4 regions of the Achromobacter sp. 1011811831 genome follow, and region 2 is predicted to be linked to each of the others. Evidence: predicted binding sites of a transcription regulator. Region 2 holds the regulator's gene; each other region holds the start of a gene.
The links. Region 2 encodes FNR, which switches genes on or off when oxygen is low (the NO sensors DNR and NnrR bind a similar motif). Its sites were predicted from a motif close to TTGATNNNNATCAA; they were not measured.
Positions count from the first base shown of each region.

Region 1: the regulator FNR is predicted to act here: its motif matches at 2,587-2,600, upstream of AC6LJ9_RS10130 (universal stress protein).
Region 3: the regulator FNR is predicted to act here: its motif matches at 1,773-1,786, upstream of cyoA (ubiquinol oxidase subunit II).
Region 4: the regulator FNR is predicted to act here: its motif matches at 2,402-2,415, upstream of dsrO (sulfate reduction electron transfer complex DsrMKJOP subunit DsrO).

Region 1 is NZ_JCBANG010000019.1:15,093-19,299, forward strand. Features, by position in the region: gene rocF (arginase) at 1-549, opposite strand, end outside; gene AC6LJ9_RS10125 (MetQ/NlpA family ABC transporter substrate-binding protein) at 766-1,599, shown strand; gene AC6LJ9_RS10130 (universal stress protein) at 1,691-2,527, opposite strand; gene AC6LJ9_RS10135 (FUSC family protein) at 2,634-4,207, opposite strand, start outside.
Region 2 is NZ_JCBANG010000089.1:5,964-10,170, reverse strand. Features, by position in the region: gene clpB (ATP-dependent chaperone ClpB) at 1-687, opposite strand, end outside; gene AC6LJ9_RS25265 (gamma-glutamylcyclotransferase family protein) at 827-1,300, shown strand; gene fnr (fumarate/nitrate reduction transcriptional regulator Fnr) at 1,397-2,125, shown strand; gene AC6LJ9_RS25255 (hypothetical protein) at 2,134-3,288, shown strand; gene AC6LJ9_RS25250 (MFS transporter) at 3,457-4,207, shown strand, end outside.
Region 3 is NZ_JCBANG010000127.1:5,091-9,297, forward strand. Features, by position in the region: gene AC6LJ9_RS28440 (HAMP domain-containing histidine kinase) at 1-1,089, shown strand, start outside; gene AC6LJ9_RS28445 (response regulator transcription factor) at 1,092-1,643, shown strand; gene cyoA (ubiquinol oxidase subunit II) at 1,868-2,776, shown strand; gene cyoB (cytochrome o ubiquinol oxidase subunit I) at 2,779-4,207, shown strand, end outside.
Region 4 is NZ_JCBANG010000010.1:80,607-84,813, forward strand. Features, by position in the region: gene AC6LJ9_RS06315 (tetrathionate reductase subunit A) at 1-438, opposite strand, end outside; gene nrfD (NrfD/PsrC family molybdoenzyme membrane anchor subunit) at 515-1,549, opposite strand; gene dsrO (sulfate reduction electron transfer complex DsrMKJOP subunit DsrO) at 1,568-2,338, opposite strand; gene AC6LJ9_RS06330 (DNA-deoxyinosine glycosylase) at 2,587-3,192, opposite strand; gene AC6LJ9_RS06335 (pirin family protein) at 3,389-4,207, shown strand, end outside.

The sequences.
Region 1 (4,207 bases), on a different contig from region 2:
TACCCAGGCGGCCTCGATGTCGGGATGATGGCCGGACAGGCCGGTGATCTCCGCCGGGCCGTAGCCGCACAGGCAGGCCACGGGCATGCCATGGATATTGCCGGTGGGCGTGAGCGCGTGGGTGTTGAAGTCGGCATGCGCGTCCAGCCACAGCACCCGCAGTTTCTTGCCGCTGTCGCGGCAGTGGCGCGACACGGCGCTGATCGAGCCGATGCCCAGGCAGTGGTCGCCGCCCAGCAGGATGGGCAGCTTGCCTTGCCGCAGTTCGGCATATACCGCATCGTGGACCGCGCGGTTCCAGGCGGCCACTTCGGCCAGATGGCGGTAGCCGTCGACGGGAGGCTGCCACGGATTGGCCGGGCCATACAGATTGCCACGGTCCTCGACCTCGAAGCCCTGCGCCTCGATGACGGGGCCCAGGCCGGCGACGCGCAGGGCTTCCGGTCCCATGGAGGCGCCGCGCGCGCCGGCGCCGATGTCGGTGGGCGCGCCGATCAGCGCGATGCTGCGAGGCAGGGTAGGGGTGGTCGGCTTGGCGGTTTTCTGCACGTGGCGGACTCCGGAAAGGAAAGACAGAATCAGGCGGCGCAAGAAGCCGCCGCCAGCGCGGCGCGGGCCGGCATGGTGGACACATCTTAGCGCCGTCGCGCCCGCGCCCGCATTGCCATGGCGTGACAGAGGGCATTGCCACGGCAATGCGGGCGTTTGGGGCACAATGGACCGAAAGCCGGCAGCGCTGGCGCCCATTTTTTCATATTCATGCCCATGATCCGCTTGTTCCCGCCCCTTCTTTCCTTCCTGCGGCCCCGTCTTGCGGTCGCGCTGGCGCTGGCCGCCATGGCTTGCGCGCTTCCCGCCGCGGCCCAGCAGAAGCCGCTGCGCATCGGCGTGGTTCCGGCCCTGGCCAACGAGGCGACCGAGAAAGCCATCGCGTTGGCCGCCCAGCAGGGGCTGGAGGTCAAGCTGGTGGAGTTCAATGACTGGGTGCTGCCCAATATCGCGGTGGCCGATGGCTCGGTGGATGCCAATTTCTTCCAGCACGAGCCGTTCCTGCAGGTGTTCAATGTGCGCCGAGGCGTGAACTTGGTGCCGATCGCCTATGGCTATTCGACCATCATCGGTCTGTATTCCAAGAAGCTGAAGCGGGGCGAGCCGCTGCCCGAGGGCGCCACCGTCGCGGTGCCGAACGATCCAGTCAACACGGGCCGAGCCTTGCTGCTGCTGCAGTCCATGGGACTGATCGGCCTGAAGCCCGGCGTGGGCAACATGGCGGCGGTGGAAGACGTGAGGCTCAATCCCAAGCGCCTGAAACTCGTGCCTGTCGAAGGCGCGCAATCGGCCCGCACCTTCGATGACGTGACGGCTTCGGTCACGTATCCCTCCTTCGCCAGGCAGGCCGGCCTGAGCGATCAGGACTGCCTGGGTTTCGACAATAACAGCCCCGATTCCGTTCGCCGCTACGCGATCCGCTGGGTCACCACGCCCGAGCGCGCCAACGATCCGAGGCTGCTGAAGTTCATCGCCATCTATCAGGGCTCGCCCGAGGTCAAGGCCACGCTGCGGCGGCTGTATGGTGACCTGATCGACTTTCCCTGGTAGCGTGGCGTGGCAGGGCAGCCGCGTCCAGGCCTGCTCGCCAACAACAAAAAGCCCCTGCATGCGCAGGGGCTCGGGAGCAGCTGGCAGTCGCTCAGTGCGAGAACATGATCGGCACGGTCATGGTCTTCAGGATCGAGGCGGTCGCGCCGCCCATGGCCCACTCCCTGAGCTTGCTGTGACCATAGGCGCCCATGACGATCAGGTCAGCGCTGTAGTCGGCCGCCGCGTTGAGGATGGTGCTGCCCACGCCCACACCCTTGATGTCGCGGCGCACATGCTCGGGCCGGGGCATGCCCTGGGCTTCGCAGTAGCTGGCCAGGTCGTCGAAGCTGGCCGATCCGGCGCCCCGCGTGGCCGCGCCTTCGTCCATCGTCAGCACGACCAGGTGGTCCGCCATGCGCAGGACCGGCGCGGCATCCGCCAGCGCGCGGGCCGATTCGCGGCTGCCGTCCCAGCAATACAGCACGCGCTCGCCGATCACCGGAAAATGTCCGCTGGACGGCACGACCAGGACCGGCCGGCCGGCGGTCAGCAGGGTCTGCTCGACGAATTCGTTCTCATGGGCGGCCTCGACATCGTCGCGGTTCAGCTGGCTGACGATGATCAGGTCGCTGACGCGTCCTTGCTGCGCCACGCAGGCGCTGGGCGAGGTGTCGTCGCTGCGGACCTGGGCGGGGATGTCCGCCTGCGAAGCCGCCGCCAGGAACGCATTCTGGACGGTGTCGCGGCCTTGCGCCTGCAAGTCCTTCATGACATTCAGCGCCCGCGACATCAGCACCGATTCGCCGTAGTAGTACTGCGGCGGGGCGGAGGTGGCGTAGATGCCGACCAGTTCCGCCTGATGGCGTTTGGCCAGGCTGATGGCTGCCTGGGTGCGGCGCTTGCAGTCGAAACCATGGTCCAGATGGACGGAAATGCGGCGGTACATAGAGCCTCCTGAGTGAACTTGCGTTGGCTCTATCGTTGCGCGTTCGCGCCGGCCGGCGCTTGACGCACGTCAAGCCGGCCTCAGTTTGCCCCTTCCTGCGCAAGTCCTAGGCTTGCTGCAGCTTGTCGCGCAGCTGTTGGACCTGCCGCGCCTGGCGGGCGATGCGTTCCAGGGGTTCCGGCAGGCCGGGCTGCGCCTGGCCCACCGCCAGCGGCACCGGCATGACCCGGCCGCCGGGTTCCGGTTCGCCGTCGCGCGGGTGCAGGGCCCGCGCCAGGGTCTCGCCATAGTCGCGCAGCGCGGATGCCGCCTCGCTGTCCACAGGCAGGGCGGGCTGGATTTCCAGCACGGTGCCGGCGGCGGTCACCCGGCGCATGGCGTTGAGCAGGGTTTCGGCCGTGTCGACCTTGCTGTCGCGATGCAGGGGGTTCTGCTGCAGCCGTTCCAGCGACGCCTGGGCATTGTCGGCCGCCAGGCAGGCCTGCCGGCGCAGTTCGACGATGCGGCGTGGCGAGTCCGCCTGTTCGCCGCTTTTCTCCCGGATGAGCGCCAGCACATAATCGGCGTGTCGTTGCAGCGCGCGCGCCAGCGCGCCGGCCAGTTCGCGGGGCGCCTTCTCCGGCCACAGCAGAAAGCCGATCAGCAGCGCCAGCGCGGCGCCCAGCACGCTGTTGAAGGCGCGCAGCGCGGCCAGTTCCGGTTCGTGCAGGTCCGGCTGCTGGATATGGCTGACCAGCACGAACTGCGAGGTCAGGAAAAATGTGAACAGCGCGTAGTTCACCGTGCGCGCGGCAAACGTACCCAGCGCGATCGGCAGCACGGCCAGCGCGACGGAAAGCGGCGTGCTCAGCAGCAGGCCCAGCAAGGAGGCGCCGATCGCGCCCGCGACGCTGCCCAGCACGCGTTCCACGGTGCGCTGCCAGGTGGCGGCGAAATAGGGTTGCAGGATGAAGACCAGGGTCAGCGACATCCAGTAGCCGTGGTTGACGGCGAAGCTGCGCGACAAGGCGACGGCCAGCGTGGCGCCGATGCCCACGCGCAAGGCATGGCGCAGGGCGTCCGACTCCAGCCGCAGATTCTGGCGCAGCGTGTTCCAGGCTTGCCGCGCCGGCGCGGCGGCCGAGCCGGATGCCGCGCCGGTCGGCAGCTCGGCGGCATCGAACAGCGCCTGCCGGACGGACTGGGCGGACTGCTGCAGCCGGTCCAGCACCGGAATGACGCTTGCCAGCTCGGGTGCGTGCGCGAGCGCGGGGCCGCGCAATTCACGCAGATCGGCGCCGTAGCGTTCCAGCCGCTCGCGCAGGCGATCCGCCTGGCGCGCGTCGGCGGCGTCCGATGTGCCGGCGATGGCATTGCATATGCTGGCGTAGCGGTGCAAGGCGTGGCACAGGTGAGCGCCGGCATTGCGTCCCTGCCAGCGAGGCGCGTTCGATTCGAGCAGGTCGGCGGCGGCGACCAGGGCGATGAAACTGTCCTCGGCCCGGTCGAGCAGGTAATACAGCTGCCGCGCGCGGGTGCGGCGCGAGGGACGTGCGCCTTGCACTTCGCCGATGCGGTTACGCGCCGCCTCCAGCGCGGCCCGCAGCGCGGCGCGCTGAGAGCGGGACACGGCGCTCCATGCCGGCGCGCCAGTCTCGGGGCGCAGGCCGGAATACATGCCCGCCAGCGCGTCGGCGAAAT
Region 2 (4,207 bases):
CTCGGGCACTTCGTCGTTGACGATGCGCTGCGCCAGGCCTTCGACGATGGCGGTCTTGCCGACGCCGGGTTCGCCGATCAGCACGGGGTTGTTCTTGGTGCGGCGCTGCAGGATCTGGATGGTGCGGCGGATCTCGTCGTCGCGGCCGATCACCGGATCGAGCTTGCCCTGGCGGGCGCGCTCGGTCAGGTCCATCGTGTACTTGGACAGGGCCTCGCGATTGGACTCGCCCTCGGCGGCGGACACCGACTCGCCGCCGCGCACGGCGTCGATGGCGGCTTCCAGCGCCTTCTTCTGCAGGCCGGCCTCTTGCAGGATGCGGCCGGCCGGGCCCTTGTCGTCGGCCAGCGCCAGCAGGAACAGCTCGCTGGCGATGTAGGTGTCGCCGCGGCGCGCGGCTTCCTTGTCGGTGCGCGTCAGCACGCCCTGCAGCTCGCGGCCGACCTGGACGTTGTCGTCGCCCTGCACCTGCGGCAGGGACTTGAGCGCCTGCTCGATGGCCGGCTGCAGCCGGTTCACGGCGACGCCGGCGCGCGCCAGCAGGCTGCCGGCCCCGCTGTCGGCATCGGACAGCAGCGCAGACAGCACATGTATGGGCTCTATGTAGGGATGATCGTTGCGGGCGGCCAGGCTCTGGGCGTCCGCCAATGCCTGTTGGAACTTGGTGGTAAGTTTGTCGAATCGCATAGTGGTCGTTTGGCTTGTTGAGGAGCCTGACCGATGCATCGCCGGCTGGCTCGATGACCTGAATATGTGGCCGGAGCAGGGAATTTCAAGACCCTGACGGCCTTGCGGACTCTATCGACGTGCGGCAACCTGAGGAATCATGAGCATATACGTTTTTGTCTACGGCACGCTACGCGCGGGCGAGATCAACGACCTGGAGCGCACCGCCTCCGACCGCGGCCTGCCGGCGGTACGGCGGGTCGGCGCGGCCAGCGTGCCGGGCCGGCTGGTCGACTTCGGCGCCTGGCCCGGCCTGATTCCCGTGGCTGACGGGCGTCGCGTCCTAGGAGATATCTATCAGGTCGAGCCGGCCCATATCCACTTGATGGACGAAATCGAGGACTACCATCCCGGCCGGCCCGGCTGCTTCCTGCGCCGCGACGTGCTGGCGCGCCTCGCACAGCCCGGCCCGGACGGCGCGGAGCTGTCCTGCCAGTACTACCCGATCGATCCCGCCTTGCGGGGCGCCGCCAGCGACATCGCGGCCGTCGACCAGGTCACGGACTGGATCCTTCACCGACGCGCCGGGAACGCTTGCGCGACGTTCATGTCCAAGGACGCCGCGCGCAGGTAAGACACCCGTAGTAACAACGGACTACAATAGCAATTGTCATCAAGCTTCCTGCCCGCACCGGCTACCCGCCGCTCGACGGGCGCTATAGAGGTCACTATGCAAAAACGGGTCCCCGTTGCCCCTGATGCCGCCCATTGCTCCACGTGTATGCTGGGACACGTGTGCGTGCCTGTGGGCATGGCAGCCGCCGAAGTAGAAAAGCTGGACGAACTGGTGAAGGAACGCGTGCGCCTTGAAAAGGGCAAGACGCTGTACTCGCTGGATCACCCCCTTGATGCGGTCTATGGCGTGCGCTTCGGCAGCCTGAAGACGCAGCTCGAAGACGCGACTGGCCAGATCCAGATCACCGGTTTCCATCTGCCCGGCGAGATCGTCGGCATGGACGGCATGCTCGACGGCAAGCACGTGTCGGCCGCCATCGCGCTGGAAGACTCCGAAGTCTGTGTCATTCGCCTGAATGAAGTCGACCGCGTCTCCGCCCACCTGCCCTCGCTGCAGCAGCAGTTCCGCCGTCTGATGAGCCGCGAGATCACGCGTTCGCACCAGATGCTGGCCTCGCTGGGCTCGATGCGTTCCGAACAGCGCCTGGCGGCGTTCCTGTTGAACCTGTCGCAGCGCTATGCCTCGCTGGGCTATTCGTCCACCGAGTTCGTGCTGCGCATGAGCCGCGAGGAAATCGGCAACTACCTGGGCCTGACGCTGGAAACGGTGAGCCGGCTGTTCTCGCGCTTCGCCCGCGACGGACTGATCCGCATCAACCAGCGCGAAGTCCGCATCCTCGACCAGCCTGCGCTCAAGCAGCTGCTGGGCCAAGAAAGCTGCTGAAGCCGCCCATGCGCCGCGCGCGCGCCTTCCTGCCGGCCGCCAGCCTGATGCTGGCGGCGTTGGCGGCCCCGCTCGCAGCCGCCGCGCAGACGCCCCTGCCCGATCCCTACGACTACGACGAAGCCGCGCCCGCGCCCAAGCCGGCCAAGCCGGCGCGCTGGCAGACCGTCGAGCTGGGCAAGCCGGGCCATCGCTACAAGATCCCGGTCTACGCCAACCGCCCGCTGGGCAAGGGCGAACTGGCCGACATCAAGCAGGTGGTGGTGGTGATCCACGGCGTCAAGCGCGACGCCGACCGCTATTACGAATACGTGGCCGACCTGCTGGAACGCAATCCGGAGCGCGCGCGCGACACGCTGGTGCTGGCGCCGCGTTTTTCCGGTTCCATCGATTCCGGCTTCGCCGGCATGGCCGCCTGGCGCAAGGCCAGCTGGGAAGAAGGCGAGGACAGCGTGCAGGCCGCCGGCCGGCCGGCGCCGGTCAGCTCGTTCCAGGTCCTGGACGACCTGCTGCGCAGCCTGGACGACCGCCAGCGCCTGCCCGCGCTGGCCGGCATCGTGCTGGCCGGCCATTCCGGCGGCGCGCAGCTGGTGCAGCGCTACGCCGTGCTGAACAACGTCGACGGCCCGCTGCGCCGCGACGGGCTGGCGCTGCGCTACGTGATCGCCAACCCCTCTTCCTACCTGTACCTGACCAACGAGCGGCCACGCCCGGACGGCAAGGGCTACGCGCCCTACGAGCGCGGCATCTGCCCCACCTACAACCAGTACAAGTACGGCACCGACAAGCTGCCCGCCTACGCCCGCGGCCAGGAGGAATCCCGGCTGTTCGTGCGCTACGCGGCGCGCGACGTCACCTACCTGCTGGGCGGCGCCGACAACAACCCCGAGCACCGCCTGCTGGACAAGACCTGCGGCGCCGAGGCCCAGGGCTCCACGCGGCTGGCGCGCGGCACCGCCTACCTGCAATACGAGTTCCTGCTCGCATCGCGCGGCAGCAAGCCGGTCACTCTGCACCGCGCCGGCTACGAAGTGCGCGGCGTGGGCCACGACGGCAAGAACATGTTCGGCTCGGAATGCGGCGCCCAGGTCCTGTTGGGCGAAGGCGCGCGCGGGACGGACAGGGCCGCGCCCTGCGAGCCGATCAAGCCGCGCGGCAAGTAGCGCCCGCCCGGCGTCGTCCAGGGCGCCCCCCAAAATGACAGCAAGCTGAATGCCGCCTCGGCGGCGCGTGCAATTTCGCGCGGCCGGGAGCAATATAGGGACATGCCGGCGGCGGCGCGCTTGCGGCCGCGCCGGCGTTTCCCATTCCGGCAAGCAGCAAGGACTGCCATGACGCACACGCATCTGGATGTCGCCGACGCGAAGCGCCGCATCAAGGCCATTTTCGTCGGTTCCATGGGCAACCTGGTCGAGTGGTACGACTTCTACGCCTACACCGCCTTCGCGCTGTACTTCGCCCCCGCCTTCTTCCCCTCGCACGATCCCGTCGTCCAGCAGCTCAACGCCGCCACGCTGTTCGCGGCCGGCTTCATCGTGCGACCGCTGGGCGGCTGGCTGTTCGGGCATATCGCCGACCGGCACGGCCGGCGGCTGTCGCTGATGGTGTCGGTGGGCATGATGTGCGTGGGCTCGCTGATCATCGCCCTCACGCCCACCTACGCCTCCATCGGCCTGGCGGCGCCGGCGCTGCTGGCGCTGGCGCGCGTGATCGAGGGGCTGAGCCTGGGCGGGGAATACGGCGCCAGCGCCACCTACCTGACCGAGATCGCCGACGCCGAGCACCGCGGCTTCTATTCCAGCTTCCAGTATGTGACGCTGATCGGCGGCCAGCTCAGCGCCATCCTGGTGCTGTTGCTGCTGCAGAACGTGTTCCTGACTCACCAGCAGCTGGTGGATTGGGGCTGGCGCATCCCCTTCGTGATCGGCGCGCTGCTTGCCATCGTGACCGCCTTCATGCGGCGCGACATGCCCGAGACCGACTCCTACAAGGCCGCCAGCAAGACCCAGCCGCGCACCAGCTCGCTGCGCGGCCTGCTGAAGTACCCGCGCGAGGTGGCCATCGTGGTGGGCCTGACGGCGG
Region 3 (4,207 bases), on a different contig from region 2:
CTGCCGCTGGAACCATTGTGGACCGGCGTGGGCGTGCTGATCGGCTTCAACCTCTATGCCATCCTGCGCCTGCGGCACAGCCGCGACCTGTCCCACGTGACGGCCTTCGCCCACCTGCTGGTCGACATGGCGGTACTGGCCTGGATGGTGGGCTGGAGCGGCGGCATCGGCAATCCGTTCGGCATGATGTTCCTGATCCTGACGGCGCTGGCCGCGCTGGCGCTGCCGCGCAACTGGGCGCTGGCCGCCGCCGTGGCCGGCATCAGCGGCTATGTGCTGGCCGCGCTGTTCGGCCGGCCGCTGCAGGGCGGCATCGACGCGCACACCCTGCTGCTGTGGGGCCTGGGCGCCAACTTCCTGATTTCCGTGGTGGTGGTGCTGGTGTTCTCGACCCGCATGGCGGCCGACCTGCGCGCCCGCGAGCGCGAGCTGGCCAGGCTGCGCGAGCGCTTCACCCGCAATGAAGGCATCGTGGCCCTGGCCACGCACGCCGCCGCGATGGCCCACGAACTGAACACGCCGCTGGCCACCATGACCCTGCTGGCCGACGAGATCTCCGCCGAGGTCAAGGATCCCGACCTGCGCGCCGACGTGGCCACGCTGAGCCAGCTGCTGGCGCTGTGCCGGGAACGCATCCGCAATCTGGCTGTCCCAACCGCCGTGGACCTGGTCCGGGTGGTGGGCCAGTGGCGCCTGATCCGGCCCACCATCGACCTGCAGCGCTCTGGCAGCCTGCCGTCCAGCCTGCGGGTGGATCCGGCCATCGCCCACCTGCTGCAGGCGCTGCTGAACAATGCCGCCGACGCCGGCGAAGCCGCCGGCGCGCCGCGCGTGGACCTGCATCTGGAATATGGCTACGGTGCCCTGCGGGGCGAGGTGCGGGACTACGGCCAGGGCTTCGATCCCGACCAGACCCTGCTGCCGGCCACCAGCCTGTTCAACAGCGGCAAGCCGGGCGGCCTGGGCGTGGGCCTGGCGCTGTCGCACGCCACGGTCGAGCAGCTGGGCGGCGAAATGACCATGACGGCCGCCGAAGACGGGGGCACCCGCATCCGTTTCTATCTGCCTCTCGGCACTTCCGGGACCTGACTATGAACCCTACCGACCTTGGCCTGCTGATCGACGACGACGAGCTGTATGTGCGCACCCTGCAGCGCAGCCTTTCGCGTCGCGGCCTGGAAACCCGCACCGCCACCGGCATCGCCGAGGCGCTGCGCGTGGCCGAGGAGATCCGGCCGGCCTTCGCCCTGGTGGACCTGCGCCTGGGCGAGGACTCGGGCCTGACCCTGATCCGTCCCCTTCGTGCGCTGCGCGCCGACATGCGGATCCTGCTGGTCACCGGCTACGCCAGCGTGGCCACGGCGGTCGAGGCGATCAAGCGCGGCGCCGACGACTACCTGCCCAAGCCGGCCACCGCCCCCATGATCCTGCGCACCCTGGGCCTGGTGAAGCCGGAAAGCGTCGAGATCGAGGCCACCATGACCCCGCTGCACCGGCTGGAATGGGAACATATCCACCAGGCGCTGCACGAAACCGGCGGCAACGTCTCGGCCGCCGCCCGCCTGCTGGGCATGCACCGGCGCTCCCTGCAGCGCAAGCTGGCCAAGAAACCGGGGCCGGAACGCGAAGTGTTGCTGGATTGATTTGTGCAGGTGCGACATATCGTCGCACCCATCCACCGTCGCTACAGCCGCGCCGCTCCCTGGGAAAACCCTGAATCCCGCAATATGGGGCTGGCGCCACCCAGGGCAATGCGACCATTCGTCGCAGGCTTGACCCAGATCAAGTCGATAGGATGGAGGTTGCTGCCTCGCAGCATACCGTCTGCTGCGCTGCAGCATCTTCCACCTTCCATCCAAGGCTGTACGTGAAACACCCCCTCCTTGCGACCCTTACGCGCATTCTCGGCGTCGGCGCGGTCATGCTGCTTGGCGGCTGCAACATGGAAATCCTCTCCCCCAAGGGAGACATTGGCGCCCAGGAAAAGACGCTCCTGCTCACGGCCACCGGGCTCATGCTCATCGTCGTGATTCCCGTCCTTTTCATGATTGTGGGCTTCGCCTGGAAATACCGCGCGTCCAACACCAAAGCCGTTTACCAGCCCAAGTGGGCCCACTCCACCGCCATCGAGGTCGTGGTCTGGACCGTTCCCCTGATCATCGTCACGATCCTGGCCGTGATCACCTGGCGTTCGACCCATGCGCTGGACCCGTACAAGCCCCTGGTGTCGGAGCACAAGCCGGTCACCATCGAGGTGGTGTCGCTGGACTGGAAGTGGCTCTTCATCTACCCCGACTACGACATCGCGACGGTCAATGAGATCGCCTTCCCCGTGGACGTGCCGGTGAACTTCCGCATCACCTCGGCCTCGGTGATGAACTCGTTCTTCATTCCCCAGCTCGGCAGCCAGATCTATTCGATGGCGGGCATGGAAACCAAGCTGCACCTGAACGCGCGCGAACCCGGCACCTACGCCGGCATTTCCGCCAACTACAGCGGCGGCGGCTTCTCCGGCATGCGCTTCAAGGCCATCGCCACCTCGCAGGAAGGCTTCGACGAATGGGTCAAGCAAGCCAAGGCCGCGCCCCAGGCGCTGACGCCCGAGGTCTACCAGGAGCTGACCAAGCGCAGCGAGCGCAACCCGGTCGTGAAATACGCCTCGGTGCCGCCCGCCATGTTCGATTTCATCCTGGGCAAGACCATGTCCAAGATGGCAGGCGTGGAAGACGCCACGTGCACCCCCACGTCGAATAATCTGATCGCAGGAATCAACTGACAATGTTCGGGAAACTCACCCTAGAGGCCATTCCGTACCATGAACCCATCGTCATGGTTACGCTGGCCGCCGTGTGCCTGGGGGGCCTCGCGCTCTTCGGCGCCATCACCTACTTCGGCAAGTGGAAGTACCTGTGGACGGAATGGCTGACCTCCGTCGACCACAAGCGCATCGGCGTGATGTACATCATCGTCGCCCTGATCATGCTGCTGCGCGGCTTCGCCGACGCCATCATGATGCGCACCCAGCTGGCGGTGGCCTCGGCCGATTCCGCCGGCTTCCTGCCTCCGCACCACTACGACCAGATCTTCACCGCCCACGGCGTCATCATGATCTTCTTCATGGCGATGCCCTTCATCACCGGGCTGATGAACATCGTGGTGCCGCTGCAGATCGGCGCCCGCGACGTGGCCTACCCGTTCCTGAACTCGCTGAGCTTCTGGCTGTTCGGCGCCGGCGTCGTGCTGATGATGGTCTCGCTGTTCGTGGGCGAGTTCGCCGCCACCGGCTGGCTGGCCTATCCGCCGCTGTCCGGGCTGGACTACAGCCCTAGCGTCGGGGTGGACTACTACATCTGGGCCTTGCAGATATCCGGCCTGGGGACCACGCTTTCCGGCATCAACTTCATCGTGACCATCCTGCGCATGCGCGCGCCGGGCATGAGCCTGATGAAGATGCCGATCTTCACCTGGACCTCGCTGGTCACCAACGTCCTGATCGTCGCCGCCTTCCCCGTGCTGGCCGCCACGCTCGCGCTGCTGACCGCCGACCGCTACCTGGGCACGCACTTCTTCACGAACGACATGGGCGGCAACGTCATGATGTACGTGAACCTGATCTGGATCTGGGGCCACCCCGAGGTCTACATCCTGGTGCTGCCGGCTTTCGGCGTGTACTCGGAAGTGGTCGCCACCTTCGCCCGCAAGACGCTGTTCGGCTACAAGTCCATGGTCTACGCAACGGCCGCCATCGGCGTGCTGTCGTTCCTGGTCTGGCTGCACCACTTCTTCACCATGGGCGCGGGAGCCGACGTCAATGCCTTCTTCGGCATAGCGACAATGATCATCTCGATCCCGACCGGGGCCAAGATCTTCAACTGGCTGTTCACCATCTACCGCGGCCGCCTGCGCATCACCACGCCGGTGCTGTGGACGCTGGGCTTCATGATCGTGTTCGTCATCGGCGGCATGACCGGCGTGATGCTGGCCATCCCCGGCGTGTCGTTCGTGCTGCACAACAGCCTGTTCCTGATCGCGCACTTCCACAACACCATCATCGGCGGCGTGGTTTTCGGCTGCATCGCCGGCATGACCTACTGGTTCCCCAAGGCCTTCGGCTTCACGCTCAACGAGCGCCTGGGCCGCTATTCGTTCTACTGCTGGTTCGTCGGCTTCTTCCTGGCCTTCATGCCCCTGTACATCCTGGGCTTCA
Region 4 (4,207 bases), on a different contig from region 2:
GCCGCCCAGCTGCGCGTAGACCTCGCGCACCGGCGTCTCCATGGCGGCCGGACGCGTGGTGGCCAGCGGATGATAGGGATTGCCGGCCACGCGCAGGATGCGGTTTTCCTTGGCGTCCACGCGCAGGCGCACGCCGCACTGCGTCCAGCAGCCCAGGCAGCTCGACGGGCTGACCGTCTGTCCCGGCTGGGCGCTCAGCACGCCGGAGACCGGGTCGATGCGGAATTCGGGCGTCAGCGAATTGCCGCGCACCGCATGCGCCGTGGGCGCGCCGGCCGTGCCCTGCGCCAGGCCCTTGACGGCCTTGACCACCGTCTCGCCGTAGCCGGCGGCGAACGCGGCCATGCCGCCCGCCACCACGCCGCCGCGCAGCATCAGCTTGCGCCGGGCTTCGTCGCGCGGCTGTTCCTGGGTCGATTCCGGCGCATCCTGCGCCATGCCGGGCTTGCCGGTCTTGTCGTCTTCGTGTTGCTTGTCCATAGCTACTCTTTCCTCAATCCTTGCTGCCGCCGGCTCAGGCCGACACGCCGCGGTCGCGGGCCGGGAACAGTTCCAGCGCGTAAGTCACCGCCGCGACCAGCGCCACGCACAGACCCAGCACGCCCGCCATGCCCAGCAGCCCGTCGCTGCCCCAGGGCATGTCGTACAGGTACAGGCCGGCGCCATACTTGGGCACGCCCTGCACGCTCATGAACACCACCCAGCGGAAGATCCAGGCCGCCGCCAGCATGGTCAGCGCCAGCGCGCCCGAGGCCAGCGGCGTGGCCAGCACGCGGGCCGGCTTCTGCAGCAGGCCGACGATGCAGAAGCCCGTGGCGACCGCGCCGGCCAGGCTGATGCGCCAGATCGGGAATTCGCGGAACAGGCGCAGCGCGGCCTCGAACGACGGGTCCACGCCCAGCAGGCCCAGCACGGCCCAGGCCCCCGCGCCCAGCGCCATCAGCACCACCGCGCTCAGGCTGAGCTGGCGCAGCATGTCCACCGGCAGCGCCTTGAGCCCGCCGGGCAGCCAGCGCGCCACCAGGAACATGGCGCCCAGCGCGCCCAGCCAGGCGGTCAGCGCGAAGTTCACCGGCAGGAACACCGTGTGCCACAGCGGCCGCGAGCGCAGCACCATGACCTCGGCGCCGGTGTAGACCAGGATGGACACGGCCGACAGGGCCAGCGCCACGCCCAGCAGGCGCATCAGGCCCGTGCGGCCCCACCACCAGGCCGCGCCGAACAGCACGGCCAGCCCCACGAAGCAGGGCAGCAGCAAGGCGCCCAGCCACATCCACGACCAGGGCGTGGCATGCGCGTAGAAATGCCAGAAGCGGCCCGGCTGGTGCAGGTCGGCCAGCAGCGAGATGGGCGCGGCGATGGCGCTGACCAGCAGCACCGCCACCGCCGACGGCAGCAGCCGCCGCGCCGGCGAGCCGGGCCGGCCAAAGGCCGCGAAGGCCGCCGTCAGCGCCGTCGTGGCGCTGATGCCGACCAGGAAGAAATACTGCACGGCCCAGGGTAGCCAGGCGGCGTCGTAGACCGGCGTGAGCAATTCAGAAATCTGCATGAAAATCCCCTTCCCGTCTCAATGTCCGCCGGCCAGGCGCACGCCGCCCTGCCCGTCCACCTGATGCACGAACGCGTCGGGCAGCCCGATGTAATAGACGTGCGGATCGGTCTTCATCTCGGGCTTGAGCACCTTGATGTCGGCCTTGTTCTCGGCCATCAGGCGCGAGATCGCGCTGTCCGGATCGTTCAGGTCGCCGATGATGCGCGCGCCGCCCACGCAGCTTTCCACGCAGGCCGGCAGCAGGCCGACCTCCAGCCGGTGCTCGCAGAACGTGCACTTGTCGGCGGTCTGGGTCTCGTGATTGATGAAGCGCGCGTCATACGGACAGGCCTGCACGCAATAGGCGCAGCCCACGCAGCGCTCGTTGTCGACCAGCACGATGCCGTCCTCGCGCTGGAAGGTGGCCTGCACCGGACAGACCGGCACACAGGGCGGGTTGTCGCAGTGGTTGCACAGGCGCGGCAGCATGACCATGGCGGCCTGCCCCTGGTCGGGCACGACCTCGTACTGCAGCACGGTGGTGCGGAACTGCCCAATCGGCGGCTGGTTCTCCAGCGAACAGCTGACCGTACAGGACTGGCAGCCGATGCACTTGCGCATGTCCACCAGCATGCCATAGCGCTTGCCGGCCATGCCCGGCCGCCGAGGCGGCTGGCCGTTGATGCCGGGCATGGCCTCGGCGTGTATCGGTATGACGGTGGCCGCGGCCCCCAGCCCGAGCAATCCCTTCAGGAAGCCTCGCTTGCCCGGGAGAGGGGTTTCCGGGGGGCTTGGGGGGGTACGCATATGCTTCTCCGTGCTTTCAGCTAGTTGTAGGAATTAACTTATCACCCGGAGTTATATAGAGCGTTGACCTGGATCAATTCAGGGACGGAATGTCGGGGAAAACGCAGTCCGGCCACGCCTGGACGCACGTGGACGCTCGCGAATGCCCGGAGACGGGAGACGGGAGACGGATGAGGTGTGACGGCCACGCGCGACAGGCGACGGCGGGCGGCGCCATCCGCCTGGCGAAAAGGAACGGGCGTGGGCGTTCAGCCCTGCCCGGCGGGCAGACTCAAGCCGGGTCGCCAGGCGGCCAGCTTCTGCTCATAGCTGATGGCGGCATGCGCCGGGCTGGTCGACGGCAGGTCCAGGCAGACGAGCCGGTCGGCCAGCGCGGCCGGCAGCGCTGGCAGCACCTGGCGCCGGAACAGGCTGGCGGCCTTGCCGCCGTTCAGGCAGACGCGGCGCAGCTGCGGATGCGCGCGCAGGAAGCCGGCGAAATCGTTGGGCACCGCGTTGCGGATGTCGGCGTCCAGGCTGCCTTCGCGCTCGCAGCCTTGTAGCACGTCCCACAAGGCCACGCCGGCCCGCGTCAACCGCTCCAGCCGCAGGGCATAGTCCAGCGCCGGATCGAAGCCCAGGATCTCGGCCGCGATCGGCCAGAAGGCGTTGCGCGGATGCGCGTAATAGCGCCCCTGGCGCAGCGAGATGGCGCCGGGCATGGAACCCAGCACCAGCACCCTGGCGTGCGGCGCCGTCACCGGGGCGAAGCCTTGCAGGACCGGCGCGTCCGCCGGCGCCACGCCGTCCCGCGCGCGGCGCGCGGCCTGGCTGGCGGGCCGCTCGGCGGCAGGGGCGCTGTCTGTCTTTTTCATGCCGCAAGGATAGCGCGCCGTTCGCGGAGGCCGATTGCCGGACGCTGGAAACCCGATGCGCGATGCCGCGCCCGTGATCGTCCGATGGATGGAACGGTGCTTGCCAACGGCGGCACTACCGCAATGCCCGGGCCGCCCTTATCTTCTTACTCATGACGAACGGCCCCGCAGGGGCCGCGCAACAGGAACTGACACCATGAAGAAGATCCTCGGCCTGCACGCCAGCCCCCGTCCCCACTGGGTGGGCGACGGCTTTCCGGTGCGCTCGCTGTTCTCGTACAACGACCAGGACAAGGCCACCAGCCCCTTCCTGCTGCTGGACTATGCCGGCCCGGCGCATTTCGAGCCGGCTGAGCGTCCGCGCGGCGTGGGCCAGCACCCGCATCGCGGCTTCGAAACCGTGACCATCGTCTACAGCGGCGAGGTCGAGCACCGCGACTCCGCCGGCAACGGCGGCGTCATCGGTCCCGGCGACGTGCAGTGGATGACTGCCGCCTCGGGCATCCTGCACGAGGAATTCCATTCCGACGCGTTCACGCGCCAGGGCGGCGAACTGGAAATGGTGCAGCTGTGGGTCAACCTGCCCGCCAAGGACAAGATGGGGCCGGCCGGCTACCAGGGCATCCTGGCCGCCGAGATCCCGTCCGTGGACCTGCCCGACGGCGCCGGCACGCTGCGCGTGATCGCCGGCAGCTATGCGGGCCACGCCGGGCCGGCGCGCACCCATACGCCGATGGATGTGTGGGACGTGCGGCTGGCGGCTGGCAAGTCGGCGCGCTTTCCGCTCGCCTCGGGCCGCAACAGCATGCTGGTGGTGCTGCGCGGCACGCTGCTGGTCAACGGCGCATCGGTGGCGCGCGATGCGCAGCTGGCGCTGTTCTCGAGGGACGGCGAGGACATCACGGTCGAGGCCAACAACGACGCCGTCTTCCTGGTGCTGTCGGGCGAGCCGATCGACGAGCCAGTGGTGGGTTACGGCCCGTTCGTGATGAACACGCAGGCGGAAATCGTGCAG